DNA from 3 places in the Dechloromonas aquae genome. Region 2 is predicted to be linked to each of the others. Evidence: riboswitches for the same ligand, from Rfam matches in the RefSeq annotation. Region 2 holds a riboswitch; each other region holds the start of a gene.
The links. A riboswitch is a leader RNA that binds a small molecule or an ion and turns the genes downstream of it on or off. The one in region 2 is predicted to bind cobalamin.
Positions count from the first base shown of each region.

Region 1 (3,267 bases), 1.8 Mb from region 2:
TCTCGAAAGTGTGGCTGCCGGCCGCCAGCAGGCGGCGGAAGTTGCGCTGGCCGAGGCCAACATCGACAAAGGAGGCCGGCAGGCGGCGCTGGTAGTCGATGCGGCTGCTGCCGGCGGTGACGAAATCGCCGTCCTCGGCGGCATAGACGCCCTTGCGATAGCGCACCGCGCTGACCAGTTCGGGGATCAGGAAATTGAGGTCCATGTAGCCTTGGCCGTGGGCGTGAGTGCGCATATTGACCGGCATGCCGAGCACCGTGGTCGCGAAGTCGCTACCGTGGTCGAGGTTGAAGCCGCGCAGGAAATACTGGTTGGCCTTGCCGTCGCCCGAGTGCTGGGTGACGATCAAGCCGGGCACCGCCTCCAGCACCTCGGCCGGACGCAGCAGCGGCCGGTTGGCCAGCTGCTTGCCAGTCACCGTGCCTTCGCTGGCGGTATCGGCAACGCCGACCAGGTCCTTGCCGCCGCCACTGACGGTCACCTCCTGCAAGGTCGGAATGCCGGCGGCGCCGGCGGGCAAGGCAAAGGCGGCGAGCAGCGCAAGCCCGAGCGGCTTGCGGGCAAGATTGAAGTGCATGGTTTTCTCCCTGTCGTGATTTTGCTTGATTGGCTTGAGTGGCGGGATATTTGGTCGAATTAAGCGGAAAACTGGCAGTCGGAGTCGCCGCCAAATTGACCACTGAATTCCCGGCGGGCTGGCGCTAGCGCAGGGCCTCGACCGGATAGCCGAGCGCGTCGCAGATCCGGCGCAGCGGTAGATGCGCCGCCGGTACGGTGCACGAATCGTCTGCCGGCTCCGTTGCAGCCCCCATGGCAGACCCCATGGCAACCTCTATTGCTGACCCCGCAGCAGGCTCGGTCGGCAAGTCAGCCGCCGGATGCGCAGCCAATTGCCACTGGCGAACGCCCAGGGCGCGCCCCATGCGCAGTCCGCGCGCCAGCAGCGCCCGGCCGACGCCTTGCTGCCGCCAGCCGGCAGCGACGCTGGCGGCAAGTTGCGCCTGACGCCCGGCCAGCCGCAGATGCAGCAGGCCGACCAGAACGCGTTGCGAGGAAAAAGCGCCGATGCACAAGTCGCGGCGGTAATCGAGGCTGTCCACATAGGCGGCAATCGCCTGCGCGGAAAGCGGTGCAGCAAACAAGGCCACCTGCGCCTCGGCATCGAGCGCGCCGAGGTGGGCAGCAATTTGTTCGCCATCAAGCGCGGCCAGACGGCGCACGCGGACATGCGGCAGGACAGCCGCCAGAGGCGCGACGGATAAGGCAGGACAGGCCGACATCGACAGACTCCGCAAGCGGGACGGGAAGCGGTGATCTGGCCGGCAGGCGGTAGCGCGGTGGCACGTGCCCGGAGCCGAATCGACACGGTCGACTCGCCGGAAACGCCAAAAACCCGCAGCGCATTGCGCCTGCACCTTTCGCCAGGGACACCCCGCCCCATCGTTGGTTGAAAGAATGTTGCGGCAGGTCTCCTGGCTCTCGGTTCATCGCCCTGGCCCGCCTTCCCGGAAAATCTTCCAGTGGCTTGAGGGGCAAGGACTCGCCGATCACAGTTGCGGGGGCAGCCCCGGATTTCGACCTTGCACAGGCCGGCACCGGATTCCCTTTTGATCCCGTTCGGGAACCATCAACAATGCCCGGATTGTAAACACCGGCAAGGACAATGTCAAAACAAAAACACTAGGGATAGTAGAAAACATACAGAGCAACCACTACCAGTTGTGCCCATGGCAAAAAACGCCCTTGACCACGGTCGACCGTGGTCAAGGGCAATTTTCATCCGGGCGGCACGGCTTCAGCCGCTGCTCAGGTCGCCGCCTCAGTCGCCAGCCACGCCCGCCCGCGCCACCGAACGCCCGCGCAGGCGGCGCCAGCCGAGCACGCTGCCGTAGCCGACCAGGCCGATGCCGAGCAGCGAGAGCGCGATCACCAACCCGTCGCGCAGCCCGGGCCAGGCGGCCAGCGGCGGAAAGTCGAGCCGATGCAGGCCGTGGTAGAGCCAGCGTTGCGCGGCGCTATCGCGGCTGGCCAGATGCACCAGGCGGGCGCTGGCCGGGTCGAGATAGACCCGGGTTGAAGCGGTGTCGGCAAAACTCAGGCGCAGCACCGGGAAGACGCGCGGATGATGGCGCAGCGGGTAGTAATCGGCGTCGCCTTCGCTCAGCCAGCTGGCCGCGAACGCCACCCCGGGGCGCAATTCGGCCGCCGCCGCGAGCAGGCGGGCGCTGTCTACCGCCGGAGAAAGCCGCTGTTCACGGTCGACCAGCAGCGAAGCCGCTTTTTCCCCGGCCGCCCTGCCCTCGCCCACTGTGCCACCGGCTGCCTGGCTGGCCCGCTCACCAGCCGAACGAGCCGCAAATCCAGTCACCGTCACGGTCGCCAGCCCAGCCGACGCTTCGGCCACCGACTCAGCAGCCACCGACCTGGCGACTACCGACCCAGCTGCCGAGTCCCCCACTATCTCGCCCACTGCGCCGGCAAATTCGCCGCGCAGTCGGACCAGCGGCTGGCCGGCCAACAGCCGCCATTCGCCGCTTTGGCTGCCGGCCGGCAAGATCGGGCGCCAAGCCAGCGCGGCGGCATCGAAGCGGCCGCCGGCCAGCCCCTGCTGCTCGCTGCGCAGGTCCGGCCCGGCGGCCCAGCCGAACGGCGCCAGCGACAGCCAGCCGCTGAACAGCCAGGTGCAGAGAAAGACCCCGCCGGCCAACCCGAGCAAATGGTGCCAACGCTTGGCCGGATCGCGGTAGGGACTGACCCGGCCGTCGCGATACGGCCGGCGCAGGCACAACCGTTGACAACCCAGCCACAGTCCGCTCAAGCCGAGCAGCAGCGCCAGCGCCGCCAGCCACAACACCGTTTGCCGCCAGACCTCGCCGAGTTGGCGCAAGGCGGTGAAGTAGAGCCAGTGGCTAACGCTGCCCAGCCAGTTCCAGGCGCGTTCGCCGGCCGCCGTGTCGAGCACGATCTCGCCGCTGTCGCGGCCGACGTACCAATCGCGGCCATCGGCCAGTTCGACCCGATAGAACGGCCGCCAGGCGTCGAAGCGGCGGTACACCGTCCATTGGTCGCGCTCCACCGGCTCGATCCGCGCCACCTCGCCGCCCACCCGCGCGACTACCCGCCCAGCGGCGGCTTCGCCGGTCAGCGGCGGCAGCAGCCGGCCGCTGGCGGCATCCACGGTCCACCAGCGTTTTTCGGCAAAGAAGCGGTAGACCGTGAATCCCGGCTCGGCGTCGAAACGCACCGCCTCCGGCCAGCCCTCCCGCC
Region 1 is NZ_CP144212.1:1,630,129-1,633,395, reverse strand. It holds gene VX159_RS07445 (TonB-dependent receptor) at 1-577, opposite strand, end outside; gene VX159_RS07440 (hypothetical protein) at 702-1,280, opposite strand; cobalamin riboswitch at 1,445-1,644, opposite strand; gene VX159_RS07435 (hypothetical protein) at 1,820-3,267, opposite strand, start outside.
Region 1: linked by a shared signal. The riboswitch ahead of VX159_RS07440 (hypothetical protein) and the one ahead of cobT (nicotinate-nucleotide--dimethylbenzimidazole phosphoribosyltransferase) in region 2 are both predicted to bind cobalamin.

Region 2 (3,267 bases):
CGGCCAGCCACAGCGTACTCAGCAACAGCAAAGCCAGCGCCAACAGTGCTGATGGTGCTGGCAGCCAGTACAGCGGCGGCAATGCGAACAGCGCAGCAAAGCCCAGACTGCCCGCCGACAGGCGTTGCGCCACCGGCCGCGCCTTGCTTGAAGCATCGGCACGCGCGTAATCGAGCGTCGCCATCAGCCCCAGCGCGGCGTAGCGCGAGACGGCGTGGCCGGCGACCAAGGCCGGCACCACCAGCGCCGGCGGCAGGCTGGCGAGCAGCAGCAGTTTGCTGCTCAGCCCCAGCCACAACGCGACCACGCCGTAACTGCCGACCCGCGAATCCTTCATGATGTCGAGGATGCGCGCCTTGTCCCAGCCGCCGCCGAGGCCGTCGGCGGTATCCGACAAGCCATCCTCGTGGAAGGCGCCGGTCGCCAGCAGCATCGCCGCCAGCGCCAGCAGCACCGCCACCGGCTGCGACCAGAGATGGTGCGCGGTGACGAAGACCGCGCTACCGATGCCGCCGACCAGCAGGCCGACTGCCGGCAGGTAGCGGGCGGCGGCGTGCAGCGCCTCGGGACTGAAACCGACCCAGGCCGGCACCGGCAAGCGGCTGAAATAAGCGCAGGCGGCGAGGAAATAGCCGAGTTCGCGGCGCAGCCAGGCCATTGCCCTAGGCCTTGTCGGCAACACCGGCCGACTCGAAGCTGGCCATTTCGTTGAGGAAGGCGGCGGCGGCCTGCAGCAGCGGGAAGGCCAGCGCCGCGCCGGTGCCTTCGCCGAGGCGCAGGCCGAGGTCGAGCAGGGCTTCTGCCTGCAAGGCCTGCAACTGGGCGCGGGCGCCCGGCTCGGCCGAGCGGTGGCAGAAGACGCAGTAGTCGCGCAGCGCCGGTTGCACGCGGCAGGCGACCAGCGCCGCCGAACTGACGATGAAGCCGTCGACCAGCAGGACCATCCCGGCCTCGCCGGCAGCCAGCATCGCGCCGACCATCGCCGCAATCTCGAAACCGCCGAATTCGGCGAGCAAGGTCAGCGGGTCGCCACCGACCGTCTGGCCACCGGCCGCCGCATAGCGGGCCAGCGCCTGTTCGAGCAGCGCCTGCTTGCGCGCCAGGCCAGCGTCGTCAAGGCCGGCGCCACGGCCGATGCAATCGGCCAGCGAAGCGCCGGTCAGGGCATGCGTCAGCAAGGAAGCGGAGGCCGTATTGCCGATCCCCATTTCGCCGAAGCCGACCACGTTGCAGCCCTCGGCGGCCAGGCGGCGGACGATCCCGGCGCCATGTTCGAGCGCCTGCGCGCACTGGGCGCCGGTCATCGCCGGCTGCTCCAGGTAGTTGGCGGTGCCGGGCGCGACCTTGGCGTCGAGCAAACCGGGGCGCGGCGCGAAATCATGGGCGACGCCAGCGTCGACGACGCTCAGCTCCAACCCGTTGAGACGGGCGAAAACGTTGATCGCGGCACCGCCGGCAAGGAAGTTCTCGACCATCTGCCAGGTCACTTCCTGCGGGAAGGCCGAAATCCCGGCCTTGGCCGCGCCGTGGTCGCCGGCAAAGACCAGCATCTGCGGCCGGCGCAGTTCCGGGCTCAGCGTTTGCTGGATCAGGCCCAGCTGCAGCGCCAGACGCTCCAGCTGGCCGAGCGCGCCGAGCGGCTTGGTCTTGCGGTCGATCTTGTGTTGCAGTTTGGCGGCAATTTCACGGTCGACCGTGGAAACGACGATTTTTTCAGCAATGGAATGCATCCGATTCTCCAAAAACAAAAAGGGCCTCGCCGTTGCATCCGGCCAGAACGCAACGACGAAGCCCTGTCCACAGGCTTCTTCCTGATTGAGATTGAATTTCCGACAGGTCTTCTGGCTTCCGGATCGTTCCGCTCACCGCGTCTTCCCGGAGGGTTTGTTTCCCCTCGTAGTGACTTCTTGCGGCGGCAGTCCCCGGTTACAGCGGCGGGCCCGCCCCGGAATTGCAGCCTGCGCCGCGCACCGGGTTCCATTTTGTCGGAAGCCGCGATTATGCCGCCCGTCGACGGTTGCCGCCAAGCGGTACAAAGTCGACAATGCATGCCATGAAAGAACTAATCCTGGGTGGCGCCCGTTCCGGCAAAAGTCTGTTTGCCGAGCGTTGCGCCCATGACGATGAAGCGGTGGGCCGGCGGGTCATCTACCTGGCGACGGCGGAAGCGCGCGACGGTGAGATGCAGCGGCGGATTGTGCAGCATCGCGAACGGCGGCCGGCGCACTGGGCAACCTGCGAGGAGCGGCTGGCGCTGGCGGCCAAGCTGCGCGAACTGGCCGCGCCCGATACCTGCATCCTGGTCGATTGCCTGACCCTGTGGCTGACCAACCTGCTCTTCGCCGGCCGTGCGGCGGCACAGGCGGAAGCCGGCGAGACCGTCGACTGCCCGCTCTTCCTCGGCGAAACCGCCGCGCTGGTTGCCACCCTGCCGACCCTGCCCGGCCGCATTCTGCTGGTCTCCAACGAAGTCGGCTGGGGCGTGGTGCCAATGCACCCGGTCTCGCGCCTGTTCGCCGACGAGCAGGGACGGCTGAACCAGCGGGTGGCGGCGGTCTGCGATCAGGTGAATCTGGTTGCCGCCGGCCTGCCACTCAGGTTGAAATAAGGCATTTTCACGGTCGACCGTAAAAATCATGGAAAAACTGCTCGACACCCTCGCTTCCGGCATCCACGATGCGCGCAACCAGCTGCTGATCGCCGAAAGCCAGCTCGCCGAACGCGAATCTCGGCACGGCATCGACCTCGGCGAAGCGCGGCAGGCGATTGAAAACGCTGCCGGCCGGCTGACCCGCCTGCTTACCGCCTACCGGCTGATGCAGCACGATGCCCGCCTGGCGCTGCAGCCCTGCCGGATCGACGAGCTCTGTGCCGAAGCAGCGCTGACCCAGCGTTCGCCATTTGCTGCCCGCGGGCTCGAACTGACGGTAGACTGCCAGGTCCTCGACGAATGGGTTTGCGCCCGCGATCTGGTTGCCGACATGCTCAACAATGCCTTGCAGAATGCTTGCCGCCACGCCCGCCAGCGGGTCCGGCTAAGCGCCCGCACCAATGCCGACGGCCTCCAGCTGTGCGTCGAGGATGACGGCCCGGGCTTTTCCGAACTGCCGCCGCAAACTACCGGCAGCGGCCTGCTGCTGGCAGGCCGGCTGGCTGAACTGCACCGCCGCAGCGAGCGGCATGGCCACCTCCAACTGAGTAACGGCGGCCGTCTTGGCGGCGCCGTCTTTACCCTGACCCTGCCATGAGCGTCGATTTCTCGAAAAA
Region 2 is NZ_CP144212.1:3,389,815-3,393,081, forward strand. It holds gene VX159_RS15500 (adenosylcobinamide-GDP ribazoletransferase) at 1-658, opposite strand, end outside; gene cobT (nicotinate-nucleotide--dimethylbenzimidazole phosphoribosyltransferase) at 663-1,730, opposite strand; cobalamin riboswitch at 1,817-2,027, opposite strand; gene cobU (bifunctional adenosylcobinamide kinase/adenosylcobinamide-phosphate guanylyltransferase) at 2,054-2,608, shown strand; gene VX159_RS15515 (sensor histidine kinase) at 2,637-3,248, shown strand; gene VX159_RS15520 (response regulator) at 3,245-3,267, shown strand, end outside.

Region 3 (3,267 bases), 1.8 Mb from region 2:
GGGCATCCTGCGCCTGCTTTTTGTGCCGGCGTGCACCATGACCCTGGTCGGGATGGTGCAGAACCTGTCGATGGCGCAGGCGCTGGCGGTCAAGCGCGGCGAGCGGATCGACGCCAACGCCGAGTTGCGCGGCCTCGGCATCGCCAATCTGGTCGCCGGGGTCTATGGCGGCATGCCGGTTGGCGGCGGCGTTTCGCGCTCGGCGGTGAATGTCGCCGCCGGTGCTCAGACCCAGCTGGCCAGCATCGTCACCGCGCTGAGCACCATCCTGCTGGTGCTGTGGGCCGCGCCCTGGCTGGCGCGTCTGCCGCTGGCGGTGCTGGCGGCAAGCATCGTGCTCGCGGCCTGGTCGATGATCGACCTGGCCGCGCTGCGTCAGGCTTGGGCCTACGACCGCGCTGACGCCTGCGCCTGGCTGGGCACCGCCTGCGGCGTGATCTTTCTCGGCGTTGATGTCGGGATTGGTCTTGGCGTGCTGCTGTCGCTGGCGACCTTGCTCTTTCACGCCAGCCAGCCGCATATCGCGGTGATCGGCCGCTTGCCGGGCAGCGAGCATTTCCGCAACGTCGACCGCCATCGGGTCGAGACGTTGCCGGGGGTGCTCTTTCTGCGCATCGATGAAAGCCTGTTCTTCGGCAATCTGGCGGCGATCGAGACGCGAATCCGCCAGCAACTGGCGGCACAGCCGGGTTGCCGCGAACTGGTGCTGGTGATGAGCGCGGTTAACCGCATGGACGCGACGGCGGTTGAGGCATTGGCCGAATTCGACCGCGATCTCGGCCGCAGCGGCGTGCGTCTGCATCTGGCCGAGGTCAAGGGGCCGGTACAGGATCGACTGCAGGGCACTGCGCTGTGGCAGGAACTCTCGGGCGAGGTGTTCTTGTCGGCCAGCGCAGCTTTTGACAGTCTGGCCACCGACCCGGCGGCGAATCCGGGCTGAATCGCGTTTTTCCGCGCGGTTGTGGGGCTTGGGGCCATTTTCACGGTCGACCGCAGCAATCGCGATTTTTTGCTGCTTGCCCGCAACGGCATTTTTTCGGCTAAGATCGCGCCTCGTTTTTCAGGGCTACCGCGTGCGCCCGGCAGTTGAAGCATGCGGAAACGGCAACAGGTGCCCGGCAGCGCGAGCTGCAGGGTGAAACGGGAACGAGGTGCGCGTACTCCGCAATTCCTCGGCTGCCCCCGCAACGGTAAGCCAGTGCGGAATCACCTCGACGACCCCAACGGTTGTCAGCCACTGCGTCGCAACGTGACCCTCTCCGGGTGCGCGAACGACGCGGGAAGGCGGTGATTCAAGACTGGCAAGCCCGGAGACCGGCCTGTCGCCTTCGTGCCGTCCGCGCTTTGCGGCCGGCGAATGCAATGGACCGTCTGCGGGGTTGCGGATGGCGGCAGAACTGCCTTGGCGCGCGTGCGTCCCGTGGGAACAGCGGCCGGGCAGGGGTCGTCATCGGCGGGCAGACGGTCGCATCCGGAGCTTGTCTGACCATGTCTTACCCTTTTTCACCCGTATTTTCCCGTTCCAACCTGCCGTCCTTGCGCCCGCTTTTTGTTGCCACGCTGGGCGCCTTGCCCTGGCTTGCCGCCGCCCAGTCCGCGCCGGTCCAGCTGGCGCCGGTTGAAGTCAGCGCCGGCCGCGAGGTCGGCACGCTCGGCCTCGACCACGCCACCACCAGCGCCACCCGCACCGGCCTGACTGCGCGCGAGACGCCGGCCAGCGTCAGCGCGGTCGATGCGCAGCAGATGCGCGAACGCGGCGATTTCCAGGTGCGCGAGGCGATCACCCGCGCTCCCGGGATCACCGACATCGGTTCCGGCGGCACCGGCGGCCTGTCGTTTTCGGCGCGCGGCTATACCGGCACCAACTCGGTCGGCATCGCCGAGGATGGCGTCCGTGTCCAGACCGGTGCCGGCACCCAGAACTATCCTGGCAGCAGCTGGGGTTACGAGCGGGTCGAGGTGCTGCACGGGCCGGCGTCGGTGGTCTATGGCAGCGGCACGGTCGGGGCGACGATCAACGCGGTACGCAAGGAGCCGAGCCGGGTGGCCGCGCAGGAAGCGATGGTCGCGCTCGGCAGCGACGGCCTCACGCGCCTTGGCGTTGGTGCCACCGGTGCGCTGGGCGAGATCGCCAGCTACCGCGTCGATGCCTACGGTACGCACATCGATGGCTACCGCGACCTCGGCAATTCGCAGGGCGGCAAGCTGATGAGCCGGCTGCGCCTGCAGCCGAACAGCGAGTTCAAGCTTGACCTGAGCGCCGACTACAGCCTGCAGCGCCCCGAGCGCTACTGGGGCACGCCGCACGACAACGGCCGCCTGCTGCCCGAGCTGCGGCGCGAGAACTACAACGCCGACGACTCGGTGATCCGCTATGCCGACACCCGCCTGCGCGCCCGCGCCGAGTGGCAGATGAACGCGGCCTGGACGCTGAGCAACGAAGCCTACTATCTGGAATCGAAGCGGCGCTGGCTGAATATCGAGAATTACAAGCTGAATTTGCCCGCCAACCGCGTCGACCGTAGCGATTATCTGGAAATCCAGCACGATCTGGAGCAGACCGGCAACCGCCTCGAAGCCAGCCTCAAGCAGGGCGGGCATCGCGCGGTCTTCGGTTGGGAAACCGCGCGGGTCAATTTCCGCCATACCAACAATGCGCCTTATGGCGGCAGCTCCAGCGTTGCCATCCGCAATCCGGCGCACGGCCAGTGGTTCAGTCCCGACCCGACCCTGCCCAAGTTCGACACTGCTACCACCCTGAATGCGTTTTATGCCGAGGACGCCTGGCAACTGGGCGAGCGCTGGCTGCTGCTGGCCGGCTTCCGCCACGACCGGGCGGCGATCAACCGCGACGAACTGGTCAGCGGCAGCGATTTCAGCCGGACCCTGCAGGGCAATTCCTGGCGCCTTGGCCTGACGCATTTCCTGACTCGCGATACCAGCCTCTACGCCCAGGTCGCGAGCGGCCACGATCCGGTGACTTCCATGATTTCGCTGAACCTGGCCAACGCCGATTTCAAGCTCAGCCGGGGCCGGCAGGTCGAGGTCGGGATCAAGCAGACGCTGGCTCAAGGCCTGGGCGAGTGGAGCGCGGCCTTCTACCGGATCGACAAGGACGACATCGTCACCCGCGATCCCAACAACGCCGCGCTGTCGGTCCAGGGCGGCAGCCAGTTTTCGCAGGGGATCGAACTGGCGGCAGCGCTGACGCCATGGCAGAACTGGCGTTTTGAGGGCAACATCACCCGCCTGCAGGCCGAATTCAAG
Region 3 is NZ_CP144212.1:1,626,292-1,629,558, forward strand. It holds gene VX159_RS07425 (SulP family inorganic anion transporter) at 1-940, shown strand, start outside; cobalamin riboswitch at 1,093-1,338, shown strand; gene VX159_RS07430 (TonB-dependent receptor) at 1,489-3,267, shown strand, end outside.
Region 3: linked by a shared signal. The riboswitch ahead of VX159_RS07430 (TonB-dependent receptor) and the one ahead of cobT (nicotinate-nucleotide--dimethylbenzimidazole phosphoribosyltransferase) in region 2 are both predicted to bind cobalamin.